Regions from separate parts of the Rhodococcus sp. P4_F5 genome, predicted to be linked through region 1. Evidence: riboswitches for the same ligand, from Rfam matches in the RefSeq annotation. Region 1 holds a riboswitch; each other region holds the start of a gene.
The links. Region 1 has a riboswitch for cobalamin ahead of cobN (cobaltochelatase subunit CobN). Riboswitches for the same ligand answer to the same signal wherever they lie in the genome.
Positions count from the first base shown of each region.

Region 1 (7,303 bases):
CCACCTGGGCGCGCACCGGATCGAGCAGATCGCCGAGGAACTGTCCGAGAGCTACGGCTCCGACTGCCCGGCCGCGGTGGTCGCCTTTGCCAGCCGCCCCGACGAGGTCGTGCTGCGGGGCACGCTGGCCACCCTGGTCGAGCAGGTCCACGCGGCGGGCATCACCAAGACGGCGGTGGTGATCGTCGGCCGGGTGCTGGCCGCGGAGGGCTTCCCGGACAGCTACCTGTACTCGGCGACCCGGTCCCGCGCGACGCACTGATGCGCCGCGTCCTGGTGCTCGGCGGGACCCGCGAGGCCCGCGACCTCGCGGCGCTGCTGCACGCCGACCCGGCGGTGTCGGTGGTCTCGTCGCTGGCGGGCCGGGTGCGTGAGCCGGTGCTCCCCGTCGGGGAGGTCCGGGTCGGCGGGTTCGGCGGCCGGGACGCCCTCGCGGAATGGATGCGGGGCAACCGGATCGACGCCGTGGTCGACGCCACCCACCCGTTCGCGACCCGGATCACCGCCAACGCCGCCTGGGCGTGCGCGCGGGCGGGGGCGGCGCTGCTGGTGCTGCGCCGGCCGGAATGGGTTGCCGGGGCGGGAGATCGGTGGCACCCGGTCCGCGACCTCGCCGAGGCCGCACGCGAGGTGCCGGCGCTGGGGCGGCGGGTGTTCCTCACGATCGGGCGTCAGGGCGTCGACGCGTTCGCCGGCGCGCCGGGCCGGTACCTGGTCCGCGCCATCGACCCGCCGGAGGTCGCGATGCCGGTCGAGGCGACGCTGCTGCTCGACCGCGGACCGTTCACCCTCGAGTCGGAGATCGCGTTGATGCGTGAGCATCGCATCGAGGTGCTGGTGACCAAGAACAGCGGCGGCGCGCTCACCTCCGCGAAACTCGGCGCCGCCCGGGAACTGGGCGTTCCGGTGCTGATGGTGGCCCGCACGCCGGTGCCGCCGGGGGTGGCGTCGACCTCCGATCCGGCGGCCGCCGCACGCTGGGCGTCGGGAGTAGCGTGAGGCACGGGGGACGCCCACCCGAGTGAGGAGAGCCTCGTGACTGCATCCGAGCACCATCAGCACACGGACCACGACCACGTCCACGGACCCGAGTGCGGCCACGTGGCGGTGCCGCACGGCGACCACGTCGACTACGTCCACGACGGACACCTGCACCGGGTGCACGGCGACCACGTCGACGAGTGCGAGAGCGCGGGGCACACCGTGCACGGCGGACACGAGCACCACCACGGCGAGGGATGCGGCCACGTCGCGGTGCCGCACGGCGACCACGTGGACTACATCCACGACGGGCACCGTCATGCCCCGCACGGCGACCACTACGACGAGCACTGACCCAGCGCCGGGTCCCGCACAGACCTTTTGCCCGCGTCACACCGGAACTGGGCGTCCAACGGGGGTGTGACGTGGCGAAAGCCCGTGTGCGGGGCGACCGGTCGAGCCGCTAGCCCGGGTAGCGCCGCGGCGTGAACACCCGCGGGCCGGTCGCGCTCTGCACCACCGTGGTCAGCGACGAGCCGATGATCAGCAGGCAGCGCATGTCGATCTCGGCGGGGTCGAGTTCGCCGAGGGTGACGATCCGCACGCTCTCCTGCGGTCCGGCGACGTCGCGGCCGATGATCACCGGTGTCTGCGCGGAGCGGTGCTCGAGCAGCAGGTCCCGCATCGCGCCGACCTGCCATGTCCGGGACTTCGACGCCGGGTTGTAGACGGCGATCGCCATGTCCGCCGCCGCGACCGCGGAGATCCGCTTGGCGACGATGTCCCAGGGCTTGAGCCGGTCGGAGAGGGAGATCATCGCGTAGTCGTGGCCCAGCGGCGCGCCGACCCGGCTGGCGACGGCGTGCGCGGCGGTCATGCCGGGCAGCACCCGGACCGGGACGTCGGACCACTGCGGCTCGGCGCCCATCTCGACCACCGCGGCGGCCATCGCGAACACGCCGGGGTCGCCGGAGGACACCACGACCACCCGGGCGCCGCGCTTGGCGAGGTCCAGGGCCATCGCCGCGCGCTCGGACTCGACCTTGTTGTCGCTGGCGTGCCGGAGCTGGCCGGCGACCACGGGCACCCGGTTGACGTAGGTGGTGTAGCCGACGATGTCGGTGGCGCGGGCCAGTTCGTGGCGCACCTCCGGGGTGGTCCAGGCGTCGTCCCCGGGGCCGAGGCCCACGACGACAACCTCGCCCGGACCGGCCGCGGTCGTTGCCGCGGGGTTGTTCGACGGGCTGGGTACCAGGGCGATCGAGAAGTAGGGCACCGAGGACTCGTCCACGTCGGCGGCCGCGAGCACGCGCTGCCTGTCCGTGCTGGCCCGTTCGACGTAGCTGGCCTCGGCGAGCCGGCCGGAGTCCTTCAGCGCCTGACGCACCGAGGGGAACGTCCGGCCCAGCTTGAGGATCGCCGCCGAGTCTGTCTCGCGCAGGCGCCGGGTCAGTTCCTCGACCGGGAGGGTGCCGGGCAGCACGGTGAACACCTCGTCCCGCTCGACCAGCGGGACTCCGAGAGCCGCGGAGGCCGCGCTGACGGAGGTGACGCCGGGGATGACCTCGGCGTCGAAGCGGTCGCACAGCCGCTTGTGCATGTGCATGTAGGAGCTGTAGAACAGCGGGTCGCCGGCGGCGAGCAGGGCCACCGACCGGCCGGCCTCGAGGTGCTCGGCCAGTCGCTGCGCGGCGGACTCGTAGAACTCGTCGATGGCGCCCTGGTAGCCGCCGGGATGGTCGACGGTCTCGGTGGTCACCGGGTAGACCAGGTGCTCCTCGACCTGACCCTCGCGCAGGTACGGCGCCGCGACGGCCCGCGAGATGCTGCGGCCGTGCCGGGCGCTGTGGAAGGCGATGACGTCGGCCTCGGAGATGATCCGCGCGGCCTTGACCGTCACCAGTTCGGGGTCGCCCGGGCCGAGCCCGATGCCCCAGAGCTTGCCGGCGGCAACCTGGGTCGATGCGTCGGCCATCACTCGACCTCGGTGGCGATGGCGTTGAGGGCGGCGGCGGTGATCGCGCTGCCACCGCGGCGGCCGCGGACCACGAGGTACTCGGTCTCGCCGCTGCGCGCGATCAGGTCCTCCTTGGACTCGGCCGCGCCGATGAAGCCGACCGGGCAGCCGATGATCGCCGCCGGACGGGGCGCGCCCTGGTCGATCATGTCGAGGAGGTGGAACAGCGCGGTCGGTGCGTTGCCGATCGCGACCACCGCGCCCTCGAGCTTCGGGCCCCACAGCTCCAGCGCCGCGGCGGAGCGGGTGTTGCCCAGCTGCTCCGCGATCACCGGGACCCGCGGGTCCGCCAGCAGGCAGAGCACTTCGTTGTTGGCGGGCAAGCGCTTTCGGGTGACTCCGGAGGCCACCATCGTCGCGTCGCAGAGGATCGGGGCGCCGGCGCGCAACGCGGCACGCGCGGCGGAGACCACACCGGGGGAGAAGGCGACGTCGTCGACGAGGTCGACCTGGCCGCAGGCGTGGATCATCCGCACCACCGTCTGCGAGACGTCCGCGGGGAACCGGGTCAGGTCAGCCTCGGCGCGGATCGTGGCGAAGGACTGACGGTAGATCTCTGCCCCGTCGCGGATGTAGTCGGTCATGCGGACCACGATAGTGGCTTCAGGACGACGGCCGATCCACCCGGTAGCCGTCGCCGGTGGCCACCACGTCGGTAACCTCGCCGCGCGGTCGGCCGCACTTTCGCTCGCAGCCCGCCCAGTGCTGACGGCCCTCGCCGATCTCGCCGGCCGCCAGCGCCGCGCCCAGGTCGGCCCGCACGTCGGCCAGCGCCTTGCCGCATCCCGGACGCCCCGTGCACGCGCTGACCTGCAGCCACGGCGAGTTCTCGTCGAAAATCAGGCCCATCGGCGCGAGCACCCGCACCACCTGCTCGGCCGTCCAGTCGTCTAGGTCGCAGACCAGCACCGAACGCCAGGGCGTGACGACGAGCGGCTTGTCCACCGCCGCCAGGAACTCCGCGACCCGGGCGCTCATGGTGCCGAGCGCGAGCCCGGCGGCGAGGGTCACCGCGCCGTCGCCGTGGTCGAGCCAGCCGATGGGCCCGGTGCCCACCGCGGGCAGGTCGACGGTGTCGGCGGTCCCGGCGCTCAGGCCCAGCCCGCTCAGCAGACGCTCTACGCCGCCGTCGATCTCGTGCAGGCGCCACTGGTCCTCGCGGATCTCGAGCAGCAGGCGCGCGGCGGCGAGGAGCACCTCGACGCCGTCGGCCGCGGGGATCCGGGCGCCGTGGTCGCGGCCCGCCAGCACCAGCGCCACCTCGTCGGCCCCGACGGCGTGCAGGCCCAGGTCCGCCGACAGCCCGGAGACGTCGCCGCGGCCGTCGTCGAGGGAGAACATCACCCGTCCCGGCAGCGCGGCCAGCGCGGGATCGGCGCACAACCCGCGGTCGAGGTCCTGGACCCAGCCGCGCACGTCCACCCGCCCGCCGATCCGTCCGGAGAGGGGGCTGGCCAGGATGTTGCGCACCCGCTCGTGGCTGGGCGAGGGCAACAGCCCGGCTTCGGCGAGCCGGTCCGCGAACGCGGCCGGGTCGGTCACGGCCCGCAGCTGGATGTTGCCGCGGGAGGTGAGCTCGAGCTCGCCGCCGGCGAGGTCGTGGGCCGCGGTGGCGAGCGTCTGCAACTGCGCGGCGGTCAACGCGCCGCCGGGCAGCCGCACCCGGGCCAGCGCGCCGTCGGCGGCCTGGTGCACCTGCAGGGCGCCCGGGCAGGCGTCGGGGCGGGACCGGTCGCCGGTGGCCGGTCGGGGGGAATTCGGGTTCGCGGACATCGTCTCCAGGTTACGTTCCGCGCACCGGTAGGCTCAGCGGCGCTTGCGACAGCTCACGAGGAAACCGGTGTGAATCCGGTGCGGTCGCGCCACTGTGACCCGGCACGGCCGGGGAGTCAGACACTCGTGTGCTGCCGTCCGGAACCAATGGGGCGCGAGACCCCGAGGAGGCCTCACCCGTGATCCTGCTGTTGTCGACGTCCGACACCGACCTGCTCAGTGCCCGTTCCAGCGGCGCCGACTACCGCTGGGCCAACCCCGCCCGGCTGCTCGTCGACGACCTGCCCGCCCTGCTCGACGGCGTCGACCTGGTGGTGGTGCGGATCCTCGGCGGCAAGCGCGCCTGGGAGGAGGGCCTGGACGCGGTGCTCGCGGCGGGCCTGCCGACCGTCGTGCTCGGCGGCGAGCTGGCCCCGGACGCCGAGCTGATGGAGCTGTCCACGGTGCCCGGCGGCGTCGCCGCGGAGGCCCACGCCTACCTCGCGGAGGGCGGGTCGGAGAACCTGCTGCAGCTGTCCAACTTCCTCTCCGACACGGTGCTGCTGACGGGCCTCGGGTTCGACGCGCCCACGCACACCCCCACCTGGGGTCACCTGGATCGGCCGTCCGCCGTGCCGGAGGCCGACGCGACCGTCGCGGTGCTCTACTACCGCGCGCAGCACCTGGCCGGGAACACCGCATACGTCGAGGCGCTGTGCCGGGCGATCGAGGACCGCGGCGCCCGGGCGCTGCCGATCTTCTGTGCCTCGCTGCGCACCGCGGAGCCGGAGTTGCTCGACGCCCTGCGCGCGGCCGACGCGATGGTCGTGACCGTGCTGGCCGCCGGCGGCACCCGGCCCGCGGGCGCCACCGCGGGCGGCGACGACGAGGCCTGGGACGTCACCGAACTCGCGGCGCTGGACGTGCCGATCCTGCAGGGCCTGTGCCTGACCAGCAGTCGTGAGACCTGGGAGGCCAACGACGACGGCCTCTCGCCGATGGACGTCGCGACCCAGGTCGCCGTGCCCGAGTTCGACGGGCGGCTGATCACGGTGCCGTTCTCGTTCAAGGAGATCGACGCCGACGGCCTGACCAGCTACGTCCCCGACCCCGAGCGCGCGGCCCGGGTGGCCGGCATCGCGGTACGCCACGCCCGGCTGCGGCACATCCCGGTCGCGGACAAGCGGATCGCGCTGATGCTGTCGGCCTACCCGACCAAGCACGCCCGGATCGGCAACGCCGTCGGCCTGGACACCCCTGCCAGCGCGATCGCGCTGCTCACGCAGATGCGTGACGCCGGTTACGATCTCGGCCCGCTCGACGGCGAGGACGCACTGCCGGGGCTGGCGGCCGGGGACGGCGACGCGCTGATCCACGCGCTGATCGCGGCGGGCGGTCAGGACCCGGACTGGCTGACCGCCGAGCAGCTCGAGGGCAACCCGATCCGCATCTCCGCGGCCCGCTACCGGCAGTGGTTCGACACGCTGCCCGCGGACCTGCGCGAGGGCGTCGAGGAGCACTGGGGCGCCGCGCCGGGTGAGCTGTACGTTGACCGTTCCGCCGATGCCGACGGCGAGATCGTCGTCGCGGCAATGCAGGTCGGCAACGTGGTGCTGATGGTGCAGCCGCCCCGCGGGTTCGGTGAGAACCCCGTCGCGATCTACCACGACCCGGACCTGCCGCCGAGCCACCACTACCTGGCCGCGTACCGCTGGCTGGCGGCGCGTCAGGACGAGGGCGGGTTCGGCGCGGACGCGGTGGTGCACCTCGGCAAGCACGGCAACCTCGAATGGCTGCCCGGCAAGAACCTCGGCATGTCCGCGTCCTGCGGCACCGACGCCGCGCTCGGCGAGCTGCCGCTGATCTACCCGTTCCTGGTCAACGACCCGGGCGAGGGCACCCAGGCCAAGCGCCGCGCGCACGCCACCCTGGTCGACCACCTGATCCCGCCGATGGCCCGCGCCGAGTCCTACGGCGACATCTCACGGCTCGAACAGCTGCTCGACGAGCACGCCAACATCTCCGCGCTCGACCCCGCGAAGCTGCCCGCCATCCGCCAGCAGATCTGGACGTTGATGCGGGCGGCGAAGATGGACCACGACCTGGGCCTGGCCGAGCGTCCCGAGGAGGACGTGTTCGACGACATGCTGCTGCACGTCGACGGTTGGCTGTGCGAGATCAAGGACGTGCAGATCCGGGACGGGCTGCACGTGCTCGGTCAGGCGCCGCACGGCGACGCCGAGGTGGAGCTGGTGCTGGCGATGCTGCGGGCGCGCCAGATGTGGGGCGGCGAACAGCATGTGCCGGGTCTGCGGGAGGCGTTGGGGCTCAGCGAGTCCGGTGACGAGTCCCGCACCAGGGTCGACGACGTGGAGGCCACCGCCCACGAACTGGTGCGGGCGATGGCGGTTGCCGACTGGGATCCCGCCGCGGCCGACGCCCTGTCGGAGGACGAGACGGTCCGGCAGATCCTCCGGTTCGCGGCCACCGAGGTGGTGCCGCGTCTGCGTCAGACCGACGACGAGATCACCCAGGTACTGCGGGCGCTGGACG
Region 1 covers NZ_JBFUJP010000013.1:48,836-56,138, forward strand. Annotated here, with positions in the region: gene cobM (precorrin-4 C(11)-methyltransferase) at 1-262, shown strand, start outside; gene AC1DU4_RS08435 (cobalt-precorrin-6A reductase) at 262-999, shown strand; gene AC1DU4_RS08440 (hypothetical protein) at 1,036-1,335, shown strand; gene cobJ (precorrin-3B C(17)-methyltransferase) at 1,445-2,956, opposite strand; gene AC1DU4_RS08450 (precorrin-8X methylmutase) at 2,956-3,582, opposite strand; gene cobG (precorrin-3B synthase) at 3,602-4,771, opposite strand; adenosylcobalamin (AdoCbl) riboswitch at 4,818-4,908, shown strand; gene cobN (cobaltochelatase subunit CobN) at 4,951-7,303, shown strand, end outside.

Region 2 (7,303 bases), on a different contig from region 1:
CGGCCAGGTTCAGGTCGTGCATCGCGGCCACCGTCGTGAGCCCACGGGCCCGGATCAGTTCGAGCAGTTCCAGCGACGCCGAGACGTCGAGGTGGTTGGTGGGTTCGTCGAGCAGCAGCACACAGGGGCGCTGCGCGAATGCCCGGGCCAGCTGTGTCTTCTGCTTCTCGCCGCCGGACAGGCTCTGCCACAACCGGTGTCGCAGATGGGTGATGCCGGCCGTCGCGAGGCAGTCGGTGACCAGTTCGCCCGTGCCGTGTGCGGCGGGTCGGGCCCAGCCGCCGCGGTGCGGGATGGCGCCGAGTTCGACGATCTGTTCCACCGTCAGGTCCAGTTCGGTGGCCGAATGCTGTTCCACCAGTGCGACGGTGCGGGCGAACTCCCGGCGTTGCATCGTGGTCGTCGCGACGTCGCCGAGTAGCACCCGTCCGCTGTCCGGACGTTCGAGTCGGGCGATCGTCGACAGCAGCGACGTCTTGCCCGACCCGTTCGGTCCGATCAGTCCTGTGACCCGCTTTTCCGGAGCCGAGCACGTCACGCGGTCGAGGATCCGTGTGCCTCCTGCCGACCAGGTGACGTCCTCGACGCGGATCTCGGGGGAGTGGTGGCTCATGAGGTGGCTCCCCGTCGTCGGAGCAGCCACACGAACGCCGGCACCCCGACGACGGCGGTGACGATGCTGATGGGCAGTTCCCGCCCGGGCATGACCGTGCGGGCGGCGATGTCGGCCCACACCAGCAACAGGGCGCCCACCAGAGCGACCACCGGGAGCAGGCGCGCGTGCAGCGGCCCGACGAGCATCCGGGCCGCGTGCGGCACCACGAGTCCGACGAAGCCGATGATGCCGGCCTGCGCCACCAGCGCCGCCGTGCACAGCGACGCCACCACGTACAGCACCCAACGCGACCGCTCGACGTTGGTGCCGAGGCTCGCGGCGGCACGCTCACCGAACGCGAACGAGTCCAGTACCCGGCTGTAGGCCAGGAAGATCGTCATCGTCGCGGCGACGACGACGAGGATGCCGACCAGACCCGACCAGCGCACGCCGGCCACCGAGCCGAGAGTCCAGTTCAGCACCCGGTGGGCGGAGTCGCGGTCGCCGAACAGCACCAACGCCGACGTCAGCGCCGCGGCCAACTGCCCCACCGCGATACCGGCGAGGACGAGTCGACCGGGCAGCAGCGCCCCGGACCGGGACGTCGCGATGACGAACACCAGCAGCAGGCTCCCGAGGGCACCGAGGAATGCTGCGGACGAGACGGCGCCGAATCCCAAGGCGCCCACCGCACTCGCGCCGGTCGTCAACGCCAGGACCGCACCCAACGACGCGCCCCCGGACATGCCGAGCAGGTAGGGGTCGGCCAGCTGGTTGCCGGTCAGCGACTGCAGCACCGCGCCGCACAGGGCGAGTCCCGCGCCGATCGCCGCGGCCGCCAGTACCCGTGGCATCCGCAGGTCCACGACGATGTGGGTGGTGAGCAGGTCAGTGCCCGGGCCGATGCCGAGGCGTCCGGCGATCGACTCGACGACTGTGCCGATCGACAGGTCGGCCGCGCCGATCGCGACCCCGGCCGCGCAGCTCACCACGAGCAGCGCGACCAGGATCACCGACCAGCCGGTGCTGGTCGCCGCGGCTACCCGGGCCGGCACCCGGGTCGTCGGACTCATGCCCCGTTGCCGCCCAGCTGCTCGGCGACCAGGCTCGCGCCCTCGATGGTGCGCGGTCCCGGCGTGCTCGCCGAGAACGGGACCACGACGAACGCGTCGTCCCGCACGGCCTTCAGGTCCTTCAGGGCCGGGTCGCTCCGCATGTAGTTCTTCTTCTCCTCGGCCGTGTCCCACGACGCGTCGGCGAGGACGATGACGTCGGGATTCGCGGCCAGCACCGTCTCCCAGCTGCCGTCGAGCCACGCGCCGTCGGCGTTCGCGAAGACGTTGGTCCCGCCGACCGCATCGATGATCAGCTGAGGTCCGCCGGCGTTGCCGCCGACGTACGGGGTGTCGGTGTTGCTGTCGTACCAGAAGATGCTCTTGCCCTTCGCGGGCGCCGCGGCCTCGATGCCGCTGAGGGTCTCGCGCATCTGCGCGACGACGGCGTCGGCCTCGGACTCGCGGCCGAACAGGGTCCCGTAGTCGGTGACCTCGGTGCCGATCGAATCCCAGGACACGGCGGGACGGGTCGACTTGTCCTTGCAGCCGAACGGGGAGACGTAGGTGGCGACACCGAGGGCGTCGAACGACTCGTGCGAGCCGACGGCCTTGTCGTCGAACGCGCTCGAGTACGACGCGAGCACCAGGTCGGGCTTGACCTCGAGCAGGGCCTCGCGGCTCGGGTAGTCCTTCTCGTCGAGCGACGGGACCTGCGCGTAGGCGGAGGCCCACTGCGGTGCGATGGTGTCGTCGAGGTAGGCCGTGCCGGCCATCCGGTCCTGGGCGCCGATCGACAGCGCCGTTTCGGTGGCGCCCTGGTTGAGGGTGACGCCGCGCTCGGCGGGTCCGGCGAGGGTGACTGTGCGACCGCAGCTCTGCAGGGAGATCGCAGCGGTGTCGCCGTCGGAGTCCGACGACCCGCCACACGCGGACAGGGTGAGGGCGGCAGCGATCGACAGTGCCGCGGAGGAGATGACCCGGGGGGAGATACGCGAGCGAGCTCGCGACGAAACGAGGGTGCGCAAAGCGACCCGCCTTCCATGACTCGTGGAAAACATCAGGGCTGCGTCACGGCCGGTCTCCTGGCTTCGCAGGGATGACCGGCGACCGCACCTTCCCAGATGCCTGCGCACCCAGTGGTCGGAGCTCGAGCCCCAAGCGGTCGACGTACCTGCTCACAGTGGCGAGTACCGCGCCGGTTTCACACCGGACTTCCCGAACACCGTGACAACAAGTGGACCCTAACCGACGCGGGTGACCACCACGAAAGGCCCGGCCTCGGTGACCGAGAACCGCGGGTCCTCGAACAGCTTCTCCGGGAACGTCACGGTGTAGCGGCGCACGTTCGGGTCGTTCGGGTACACGTCCTCCGCGAGGCGCAGGGTGTACCCGTCGTCGGACTGGCGGAAGACGAACGTGTCGGGGCCCCGCAGGCCGGTCGCGTCCATCGCCTCGATCAGCTCGTCGGGGGTCTGCAGTTCCGTCCAGGACTCGATGTAGGCGGCCCGCCTGTCGAACTGCGCCAACGGGTTTGCGTAGTGCGAGGTGAGCCCCTGGAACCCGAAATACGGGTAGAAGCTCAGGAAGCTGGTGTCGGCGGTGAGCACCACGGTGTCGGACCGCGGGCCGGGGCGCTGCGCCTGGATCGCCTCGTCCACCGCCGCGTAGTAGGCGGCGGCGCCCGGCGGACGCTGGTCCGCGCGCACCCCGTCGCCGTCCGTGTCGGTGTAGGCGATGGTGATCTCCGGCGCCAGCAGGTGCGGGATGGACTGGGCGAACGCGAGCGCGCCGAGCGCGCCCACCGCCACCACCGCGGCCTTGACCCGGGGGTTCTCGCTGGTCGCGAGGATCAGCCAGCGGGCGAAGTCGACGAAGCCGAAAACACCTGCGGCGCCGAGCAACACGATGAGCACCGGCTCGAGCCGGAAGGACAGCAGGGTGGTGCCGACCGCCGTCGCCGCCATCGACATCAGGACCCACAGGTACGCCGCGACCACGCCGAGGCCCAGCGCCTGCGCGCGCCGCGACGAGGCGGCGCGACCGGCCAGCCACACCGTGCCGAGCAGGCACAGCGCCCCGGTCAGGTCGCCGTCGAACATCGGCAGCGGCAGGTCCGCGCCGGCCTCGGGCAGGTAGTGGGTGGCGGAGCCGGTGCCCGACAGCGTGCCGGTGCGCAGCGCGCTGAGGAACGGCAGCCACACGATCAGCGCGATCAGGCCGGAGATCACTCCGGCCGCGGCCAGGCGCACCAGCGGGCCGAGGGCCGCCCGCCACGATCCCTGCGCGCGGACCGCGAGGCCCGCCGCGACCAGGGCCATCACCGTCACCGCGAAGGCCGCGTAGCCCAGGTAGAGCGTGTAGAAGGTGGCGGCGAGGCCGAGGAACAGTCCGGTGCCCACGACGGCGCCCCACCCGCCGGATCCGGTCTCCCCGGGCCGGTAGAGCCCGCCCCACGCCAGCAGCAGCACCGGCGGCAGCAGCACCACCAGGATCGCGCTGTACGCCTCGGGCGAGGCGTACCCGACCGTCAGCGCGGTCGTCGCGACCGTGGCCAGCACGGCGAGGTCGGCGCGGATCAGCCTGGACCACAACACGAGTGCGATCACCGACGCCACCGCGAGCGACGCGATCGCGTACGGCTTGAACGCCTCCCAGCCGTCCATGCCGAGCAGGTTCGCGACCCGCCCGCCGAACCAGAACCAGCCGGCCGGGTAGAACGACGGCAGGTCTGCGTAGGTCATGTCCTTCAGGGCCGCCGTGTCCGTCATCCGGGTGAGGAACTCGGTGCGGAACTCCTGGTCCACCGAGACGCCGTGCAGGTACAGCTTGGTGGCGGCCAGCGGCATGCCGAGGGTGACGGTGACGAACCCGGACACCCCGGCCCAGGACATCACCTTCGCCACGGTGGCCGCGCGGCGTCGGCGCAGCAGCCACACCGACAGCGCCAGCACCGACAGCGTGAGCACCTGCCCGACCGTGGTCAGCGCGCGGGTGACGTTGGAGGAGTTGAACGCCGGCCACTGGACCGCCGAGAAGGCGACCAGTCCGACGGCGGCGACGACCACCGCAACGAGCGCCGCCAGCACCATCTCCCCGGCGGCGGACGCGGCCCGGCGCGCGGGCTGGACGTGGCTGGGGGAGACGGGGCTGGCGGCGGTGGTCGTCACGACTCGAGAGTTTAGGCGCTGCGCACCTGTGCGACTTTCTGGTAGTTGGAGCAACCAGAAAGGCGCACAGGCGGCGGAGCCGCCTAGATCGGCAGCTTGCGGAAGATCGCCCGCGGCACGTGGCGCAGCGCCATCATCACGAAGCGCCAGGGACCCGGGGTCCAGACGATTTCCTTGCCCTTGTCGGACGCGGCGACGGCGAGCGTGGCGACGATGTCCTTGTTCACCGTCAGCGGCGCCTCCTTGACGTGCGCGCTGAACTGGGTGCGCACCATGCCGGGCCGGACCACCGTCACCCGCGGGCCGAACTTGGCCAGGGCCTCGCCCAGGCCGAGGTAGAAGCCGTCGAGGCCGGCCTTGGTGGAGCCGTAGACGAAGTTGGCGCGCTTGACGCGCTCACCGGCGACCGAGGACATCGCGATGATGCGGCCGAAGCCCTGCGCCTTCATCTTCTCGCCGACGAGCACGCCAACGGAGACTGCGGCGGTGTAGTTGACGTTGGCCACCAGCACGGCCTTGCGCTGGTTCTGCCACAGCTCCTCGGCGTCGCCGTCCAGGCCGAACGCGACGATCGCGACGTCGACGTCGCCGGCAGGAGCGGAGCCTGCGGAGCGACCCTTCCCGGCCAGCGCCCAGGCCTCGTCGATGACCTTCGGGTGCGACTCGGCGTCCAGCGCGTCGAAGTCGACGACGCCGACCTCGGTGGCGCCCTTGGCCTTCAGCTGCGCGACCGCGCCGTCACGGCCCGGGTCGCCGGGCAGCGCGGCCAGGATCACCCGCATCGGAGCCTTCTTCAGGTACTCCTCGCAGATGGCCAGGCCGATCTCGGAGGTGCCGCCGAGGAGCAGGAGCGTCTGGGGGTTACCCACGGCGTTGATCACAGTTCCAACCTTCTGGACATATCGGAGGCGAAAACGCCTGTGGGGTCGTACTTCCGGCGGGTCGCGATCCACTCGTCGATCCGCGGGTACATGGCGTGGAAGGTCTCGGCGGTCGCGCGCGAGTCCTTGGCGGTGTACAGCCGGCCGCCGAACTCGAGCACGCGCTTGTCGAGTTCGGTGACCAGCTCGTTCAGGCCTGCCTTGATCGGGAAGTCCATGGCGACATTCCAGCCCGCCATCGGGAAGCTGAGCGGCGCATTGTTGCCCGGTCCGAACAGCTTGAACACGTTGAGTGCCGAATGGTGGCCCGACGCCTGGATGTGCCGAATGATGCTCTTGAACTCTTCGAGGGCCTCGGTGGGCACCAGGAACTGGTACTGGAGGAAGCCCTTCGAGCCGTACGCGCGGTTCCACTCACCGAGGAGGTCGAGCGGGTGGTAGAACTGCGTCAGGTTCTGCACCTTGCCGGTGTAGTTCCCGCCCATCCGGTAGTACAACTCGCCGATGGCGCTGGCCGACAGCTTGTTCATCAGGCCGTTCGGGAACACGTCGGGGACGGTCATCAGCTGCGGGGCGTCGAACTTCAACGGGTCCTTCTGCAGCTTCTTCGGCAGCTCGTCGAACTTCGCGAGCGAGCCGCGGGTAATCGTTGCGCGACCCAGCTTCGGCGGCGCACTGACCACGTCGAACCAGGCGCTCGAGTACGTGTAGTTGTCCTCGGTGCCGTCCTGGTGCGCGGCGACAGTCTCTTCGAGACTCTCGGTCCTGATGCCGTCGTTGATGAAGTACGCCGTCTCGGTGGGCGTCATGCTGATGGTCGCGCGCAGGATGATGCCGGTCAGGCCGTTGCCGCCGATCGTCGCCCAGAACAGCGCGCCCTTGGGGTCGTTGCGACCGCCCTTCGGCGTCAGCTTGCGCACCTGCCCGTCGGCGGTCAGCAGGTCCAGCGACACCACGTGGTTGCCGAAGCTGCCCTCACTGTGGTGGTTCTTGCCGTGGATGTCGGAGCCGATGGCGCCGCCGATGGTGACCTGGCGGGTGCCCGGCAGCACCGGGACCCAGAGGCCGAACGGCAGCGCCGCCCGCATCAGCTGGTCGAGGCTCACGCCGGCGTCGACGTCCACCAGCGCGGTGTCGCGGTCGATGCGGTGAATGCGGTTGAGGGCATTCATGTCGATGACCAGGCCGCCCGCGTTCTGGGCCGGGTCGCCGTAGGAGCGGCCGAGGCCCCGGGCGATGACGCCGCGGCGCAGGTGGCTGGGCTTGCCGTCGTTGCGCTCGGCGACCTGGGCGACCGCGGACGCGATCACCTCGACGTCGGGGGTGGAGAGCACCTCGGCCGTCGTCGGCGCGGTGCGTCCCCAACCGGTGAGGGTGCGGGTCTGGGTGGGGAGAGGCTGCGGCTGTGTAACGTCGGCCGGCGTCTCTTCAGCTGTCGTGGACATCGGTGTAGAGGCTACCTGGCGGTAGCGACGGCAGCCCGTGTCGATGCGCACATGTGGCCACCGCTACCAAGACCCCGGCCGCGGGTCGCTTACCCTCGACCGGTGTCCGGTACCCCCCATGCCCCCGAGCCGCACCTGCCGCTCCCCGTCGAGTTGCCGC
Region 2 covers NZ_JBFUJP010000034.1:45,352-52,654, reverse strand. Annotated here, with positions in the region: gene AC1DU4_RS15205 (ABC transporter ATP-binding protein) at 1-613, opposite strand, end outside; gene AC1DU4_RS15200 (FecCD family ABC transporter permease) at 610-1,668, opposite strand; gene AC1DU4_RS15195 (ABC transporter substrate-binding protein) at 1,665-2,675, opposite strand; cobalamin riboswitch at 2,706-2,892, opposite strand; gene AC1DU4_RS15190 (galactan 5-O-arabinofuranosyltransferase) at 2,892-4,739, opposite strand; gene AC1DU4_RS15185 (decaprenylphospho-beta-D-erythro-pentofuranosid-2-ulose 2-reductase) at 4,901-5,698, opposite strand; gene AC1DU4_RS15180 (FAD-binding protein) at 5,695-7,143, opposite strand; gene AC1DU4_RS15175 (GtrA family protein) at 7,246-7,303, shown strand, end outside.
Region 2: another riboswitch for cobalamin. It lies ahead of AC1DU4_RS15195 (ABC transporter substrate-binding protein); the one in region 1 lies ahead of cobN (cobaltochelatase subunit CobN).

Region 3 (7,303 bases), on a different contig from region 1:
CCTCCGTCCGGGCCCGTACCTCGTCGAGCTTCGCGGACAGCTCGTCGGGGGTGATCAGGCCCTTGTCGACCAGTGTCTTCGCGGCGACGGTGGCCCAGCGGGCGTAGTACGGCAACCCGAAGTACAGGGTGGCGCCGAGGTCGTTCTCGGCCCGCCTGCGCTCCTCGGAGTTCCACACGCCCCGCCACCCGAGGCATTCGCAGGTGACGTAGGTGTTCATCTCCCACGCCTCCTCGGACTTCTCCAGGTACGGGGTGGGGATGTCGGGCTGGCCGCCGACGTCGTGGAGGACGTGCCGCAGCGCCGCGTACAGGTCGTTCGATATCTCGTAGGGTGAGTCGAGCCGTTGGCGGCTGACGGGTGCGATGCCCGCGACCCGGTCGTGCAGGCTGTCGAAATCTGTCGGTGAACTCATCGAGGTCTCCGTTTGCTCGTGAGAGCTGTTGCCCACCAGCGAGTTCTGGATCGGACGACCTGGCCCGCCGGCTGGTGTCGCCGCGCTACGGCGTCAGTGGCACGGCAGGCCTAGCAGGTGACGGCCGTCGTGCATGAGCTCGTGCAGGTACATGCCCGAGCGGGAAATCGCGCCCTGGTCGAAGCCGACCAGGTACAGGGTGAGTAGCGCGAGCGCGGCGACGCCCACGACTACGAGAAGGGCGCCGGCGGACTCCGCCGCGCGGCTCGGCAGGTTGACTGTGGTCATGCTTCCTCCAGCGGCGCCGGTTGGTGGCGGCGCCAGTATTCGCGGCGGCGGTCCGGTCCGATCGGCCCAGTGCTTTCGGCGTCAATACCTTCGGCGCCAATACTTCTCGGCGGCGGTCCCGGACTGTCGGGATCACGTCGCGGAGCGCCGGTGGAGTGTGCCGTCGTGTGATTCAGCGACCCAATCACGTGTCACAACAAACCTGAGGCTACACCCCTCGCGGGAGGCGAATCTCGCCTTTGGGCGCGCGTGGGGGAGCGAATTGGTGTCCACTGATAGGCGTGTCCTCCACCCCGGTCGACAGCCGGCCGCCCCTCGACGACCGGCCGGGGCGCGCCCGTGTCGTGCTGCTGTCGCTGATACTCGTTGCCGCGGTTGCCAATCTGAACCTGGCCGTCGCGAACGTCGCCCTGCCGGACATCGGCCGGGACTTCGACGCCAGCCAGACGCAGCTGAACCTGATCGCGGTCGGCTACTCGGTCGGGCTGGCCGCCTCGGTGCTGTACCTCGGCGCGCTCGGCGACCGCTACGGGCGCAAGCGACTGCTGGTGCTGGGCACGGTGCTCTCGATCCCGGCGTGCCTGATCGCCGGCGCGGCACCGAACTTCGAGGTGCTGTTCGCCGCCCGGCTGCTCGGCGGACTGTCCGCGGGGCTCGCCTTTCCCACCACCCTCGCGCTGATCACGGCTCTGTGGTCGGGCGCTGCGCGCACCCGGGCCATCGCGCTGTGGTCGGCGATCGGCGGCGGCATCTCCGCGCTCGGCCCGCTGGTGTCGGGCCTGCTGCTCGAACGCTACGACTGGGGCGCGGTGTTCTACGTGACGCTCCCGCTCGCCGTGGTCGCCCTCGGCATGGCACTGAGGTACGTACCCGCGCATGTCAACGAGTCCACCGCGGCCGTCGACCACCTGGGCGGGATGGTGTCCGTGGTGCTGGTGGCAGCGCTGGTGCTCGGCATCAACTTCGCGCCGGTGGACGGGATGCGGGCGACCGCGCTCGGGCTGCTGGCGATCGCGTCGGCCGCCGGTGTGGTGTTCGTGGTCAGGCAGCAGCGCGCCCCGAATCCGCTCTTCGACCTCGAGGTCGCGCGCCGGCGGATCTTCTGGGTGGCCGCGGTCGCGGGGATCGTCGTGTTCGGCACCCTGATGGGCGTCATGTACATCGGACAGCAGTTCATGCAGAACGTGCTGGGCTACTCGACGCTCGCCGCCGGTTCGGCCGCCCTGCCCGCCGCGGCGGTCATGGTGCTGGTGGCGCCGCAGTCCGCACGGTTGATCGAGGCGCACGGCTGCCGCGTCACGCTGCTGCTCGGTTACGCGGCCATCGTGTCGGGTCTGATGGTCGCGCTGCTGCTGTGGAAGGAGGACGCGCAGTACTGGAAGATCGGGCTCGGCTACATGCTCCTCGGCGTGGGCGTCGGCCTCGCGGGCACCCCGGCCTCGCGCTCGCTCACCGGCTCGGTCCCGGTTCGACGCGCCGGAATGGCGTCGGGAACGGCAGACCTGCAGCGCGACCTCGGTGGCGCGATCATGCAGTCGGTGCTCGGCGCGCTGCTCACCGCCGGTTACACCGCCTCGTTCGCCGCGACGGTCGCCGCCTCGCCGCAGTCCGACGAGGTCAGTGACCAGGTGAAGTCCACGCTCGAGAAGTCGTTCTCGGGCGCGGCCGACATCGCGGAGCGGTACCCGCAGTACGCGGACCAGATCCTGGCCGCCGCGCGGACGGCCTTCCTGGACGGCGACACCAAGGCGTACGTGGCGGCGGTCCTGATCGTGCTGGCCGGCGCGGCCTTGGTCTTCTTCGTCTTTCCCAAGCGCGACGAGGAGCGGCAGCTGCTGGCGCACTACCACCGGGTCGACAACGTGGAGGTGTCCGTCGGCGACGACGGGTGAACGCGGAACGACACCCGAACCGGACGGCGCTCGCCGCGCGACAACGTCGGCCCCATTCCGGTGGCCCGGCACCACGATCCGGGACAGACTGTCCCTGCAGGTATGCCTGCGCGAACCGTAAGCCTCGACGGAAGGACTCACCATGCCCACTCGTACCTCCCGCACCGCGTGGAACGGCACCCTGCAGGACGGTTCCGGCCAGGTGGAGCTCACCAGCTCCGGCACAGGGACCTTCGAGGTGTCGTTCCCCAAGCGGGCCGCGGAGGAGGCCGGCGGCACCACCAGCCCCGAGGAACTGATCGCCGCCGCACACTCGTCCTGCTACGCCATGCAGCTCTCCGCGCTGATCGGCGAGGCAGGAGGCACCCCGCAGAGCCTGGACGTGACCGCGTCCGTGACCCTGGGGCCGGACAACCCCGGATTCAAGCTGACGGGCATCAAGCTCGTCGTCCGCGGGGAGGTCGACGGGCTCGACGCCGCCGGATTCGCAAAGGTGGCCCAGGCCGCCAAGGAGTCCTGCCCGGTGAGCAAGGCCCTGACCGGCGTCGAGATCACCCTGGACGCCGCGCTGGAGTGAGCCTCTCGTCCGGCGGCGGGGCGGAACAGAAGTCGAGTCGCGGATGTTTAGAATAATTCGTGAGCACAGATACCAGTGACCAGCAGACCGCCCCCGCCGTCGCGCCGTCCGTGGTGGTGGAGGTGTGGTCCGACATCGCCTGCCCGTGGTGCTACATCGGCAAGCGCCGCTTTGCCGCCGCCCTCGAGAAGTTCGAGCACCGTGACCAGGTCCGGGTGCAGTGGCGCTCGTACCAGCTCCTGCCCGACCGCCCGGTCGGCGCACGGATCAGCAACATCGACGAGGTCGCCGCGCGCAAGGGCCTGTCCGCGGCCGAGGCGCAGCAGCTGGCGGCCCGCGTCACCGCCGTCGCGGCCGAGGACGGCCTGGTGATGGACTTCGACATCGCGATTTCCGCCAACACCTTCGACGCGCACCGGCTGGTCCACCTGGCCGGCGACCGCACCGACGAGGTGATGGAGGCGTTGTTCCGGGCGCACTTCACACAGGGCCGGGTGGTGGACGACCGCGAGGAACTGGTCGCCATCGCCGCCGAGGTGGGTCTGGACGCCGACGAGATCCGGGCGGCCCTGGAGACCGACACCGCCGCCGATCAGGTGCGGGCCGAGACCGAGGAGGCCCAGCGGCTCGGGATCAACGGCGTGCCGTTCTTCGCGGTGAACCGGGCGATCGGTGTCTCGGGGGCGCAGCCCGTCGAGGTGTTCACCCAACTGCTCGAGCAGGCGTTCGCCCAGTCCGGCGCGATCGTCACAGTCGACGGTGACGGTGGCGCCTGCACCGACGACACCTGCGCGGTCTGAGCGGCCACCCCTACGCCTGACCGAATGTCGCATTCGTTCACCTCAGCTGAACGAATGCGACATTCGGTCGGTGTTGCGGGTCGGTGTTGCGGGTCGGTGTTGCGGGTCGGTGTTGCGTTGCGCGGTGGGGGTCAGCGACCGGCGACGGCGACCGCTGAGCGCGTACGGGCGGCGCGTTCGGTGAGGAAGGCGAAGCCCAGCCCGAGCGCCAGCCACAGCGTGGCCTGGACTGTGAGCGAGGAGATCCGGAACTCCCAGAGCAGGGAGGCCGGGAAGTCGCTGCCCACCTCGTCGACGTCGGGCAGCGCCAGGTAGCCGACGCCGACGACCACCAGGAACGCGAGCAGCGGGGCCGCGATCCGGACCGTCAGGAAGTCGTTGGCCGCCACGATCCTGGCGGCGTACGCGGCGACGGCGACGGCCAGCAGCCCGAGGACCACCGATGCCAGCCACAGCAGCGTCCGCTTGTCGATGGTGTCCGGGTCGCCCACCGCGGGCGGGTTCGCCGGGTACTTGAAGAACGGCACGGCCTCGATCGCGAGCCACCCCAGCCCGGCCAGCGCCAACGCGAGCACGGGTGCGGACAGCGTGCTCGCGCGCCGCGCGTAGTAGGTCACCGAGGCGTAGATGGCGCCGAGGGCGAGGCCGGCGAGCGCGGTGGCCAGGAACAGGCCCGCCCGCTGCCCGTCCCGGCTGACCAGCGCGTCCTCGCCGTGCGAGTGGGCCGCGTCGGTCTCGGCCGCGGTGGCCGCGGCGCCCGGGGCGGGGTGCTCGTGGGCCTCGGAAGTGGCGTGTTCGTGGGCCTCGGCCGCGGACGGCTCGGCCTCGGCGGCCGCGGATGCCGACTCCTCGATGGCGATGGCCGCGTTGACGTGCGGCTCGCCGATCACGAACGCGACGGCACCGGCCAGCAGCCCGGCGACGAGGCCGGCCAGCAGCCCGCGGATGAGGAGGTTCTTGAAGGACTCGGTCAGTGGCACGGCAGGCCCAGCAGGTGGCGACCGTCGTGCATCAGCTCGTGCATGTACATGCCGGTGCGAGAGACCGCGCCCTGGTCGAAACCGACCAGGTACAGCGTCAACATCGCGAGCAGTACGACGCCCGCGATGATCATCGCGATGCCGATGGAATCGGTTGCCCTGCTGGGGGCGTGAACGTAAGCCATGGTTCCTCCTGGGATTTCGCGTCCCTAAAAAATCCTGGCGATGATGACGGTGTCTGGCTGTCGAGGCTGACGAACGCCTCGATCACAGTGGCGCGACCGCTCCGGACTTGCACCGGATTCCCGTCCACCATCGCATTACCCGCAGACTTTCGCACCTGATGCGAAGTCGTGTCAATCGGGTCCCCGAAGGGCGAGGGTCAGTCGCCGAGGAAGGGGTGGAGGTGCTTGGCGGCCTTCTGCGGCGTCTTCGCGTCGACACCCTCCCCGACGGCCTGCAGTTTCCAGCCACCTGCCTGCCGGTAAACCTTGGCCATCACCATGGCGGTGAACGGCATGCCGCCCTTCAGCGTGAACCGCGCGAGCTCGGCCTGGATCGTGGCGTCGACGAGCCGGCAGAACGCGTTGTCGACCTGCTCGAACGTCTGCCCCCGGAACGAGGTCACGACGAAGACGATCGTGGTCACCCGGGCGGAGACGGCGCTCAGGTCCACCGCGATCACCTCGTCGTCACCGTCACCGTCGCCGGTGAGGTTGTCGCCGGAGTGGACGATCGAGTTGTCGGTGGACTTCAGCTTCCCGAAGTAGACGACCTCGGCCAACTCGGTGCCGGCGAACAGCAGCGCGGAGGCGTCGAGGTCGATGTTCGCCTGGCGCGCGCCGAACCGGCCGCGGGTGACGACGGGATCCCAGCCCAGGCCCATCCGGATCTGGGTGAGTGCGACACCGCCGTCCTTCTTCAGGGTGACCTTCTGGCCCTTGGTCAGGCTGACGGGCCTGCTCTTGGTCAGGCTGACCTCCGCAGGTGCCGCAGGTGCCGCAGGTGGCGCGGGTGCCGCGGGTGCCGCAGGTGCCGCAGGTGCCGCGGGCGGCGCCGGGGGAGCCGGCGGTGCAGCGGGGGTGGGGGCCGGCTCGTCGTCGACCGACACCCCGTGGTCGGTGACCAGCGCCGCGAAGCCCCCGGCGTAGCCCTGGCCCACCGCCCGCACCTTCCAACCACCCTGGCGGCGGTACAGCTCGAGCGCAATGACGATCGACTCGCTGTCCAGGCCGTCGATCCGGTACTCGTACAGCATGTTTCCCGCGGTGTCGGCGACCCGCGCCGTCGGGGCGGCGAACCGGCCGAAGCTGCCGGTGGGGTCGTCGAGGGTGATCACCGCGCGCACCTGCTCGACGTCCGCCGGCACCGCGCCGAGCGAGACCGCGAGCTCGGCGGACTGACCGGGCACACCCGGCTGCAGGCGCACGCCCGGACCGGTCGGCTGGTTGAAGAAGACGAAGTCCTGGTCCGAGCGGACCTTGCCCTGCGCGGTGACCAGCAGCGCGGACAGGTCGGCGGCGGCGGTGAGCGCGAGTGAGACAACGACGTCGTCGACGGTCAGGGTCGCGTTCTGGCCCTTGGTGAGCTGCTCTGGCACGGTGATCGTCCTTCGGGTCGTCGGGCTGTGGTCGGTCTGTTCAGGGGCGGGGAGAAGACTCGGCGGGTGCCTCGGCCAGGGCGGAGGTCGGCGGAACGCGGCACGCGAACCAGCGCAGGATCTCCTCGCCCGCAGCGATTCCCGCGTTCGCGGTGACCGTCAGGCCCGGACGCTGCCAGCCCAGCTGTTCGAGTTCTCCGTGCCTGGGTCGGATCGCGGCATCGGCCACGGCGAGCATGTCCGCGTCGAGTGCGCCGTCGCCGGCGGCGAGCATCCGCGCCTGCAGGGGCAACACCCCGTCGGCGAGCAGGCGCTCGCGAACCTCCACCACCGCACGACCTTTCGACACCGCGGCAGGCATCGTGTAGATCTTGCGCCCCTGCTGGGAGGCTCCCCAGCCGCGTTCTCGGCACCACCGGTCCCACTCCGTGAGGAACCCGGCCGGCACCGCGTCCGGTTCGACGACGAGGTAGCAGAACAGGTCGTCGGCGGTCCGGAGGGCGCGGACCCAGTTCGCGTCGATCCGGGCACGCAGCGTCGTGGTGATCTCGTCGAGGGTCGCGCCGCCGGACCGGGACTCTTCCTCGATCTGGTTGCGCCACAGCGGATCCGGTACACCGTCGACGAGGATGTTGCCGCCGTTGCTGGTGATCGCGTAGCGCCACGGCGCCCCGGGCAGCGCGATGCGCTGGAACTGCGCGATGGTGCGGGTGGTGGTGGGCACGACCGCGGCCACCCGAGTCAGGTCACG
Region 3 covers NZ_JBFUJP010000003.1:88,943-96,245, forward strand. Annotated here, with positions in the region: gene AC1DU4_RS03235 (hypothetical protein) at 1-415, opposite strand, end outside; gene AC1DU4_RS03240 (CbtB domain-containing protein) at 509-703, opposite strand; gene AC1DU4_RS03245 (MFS transporter) at 985-2,595, shown strand; gene AC1DU4_RS03250 (OsmC family protein) at 2,738-3,172, shown strand; gene AC1DU4_RS03255 (DsbA family oxidoreductase) at 3,232-3,972, shown strand; gene AC1DU4_RS03260 (CbtA family protein) at 4,104-4,952, opposite strand; gene AC1DU4_RS03265 (CbtB domain-containing protein) at 4,943-5,137, opposite strand; cobalamin riboswitch at 5,165-5,290, opposite strand; gene AC1DU4_RS03270 (TerD family protein) at 5,335-6,552, opposite strand; gene AC1DU4_RS03275 (HAD family hydrolase) at 6,593-7,303, opposite strand, start outside.
Region 3: another riboswitch for cobalamin. It lies ahead of AC1DU4_RS03265 (CbtB domain-containing protein); the one in region 1 lies ahead of cobN (cobaltochelatase subunit CobN).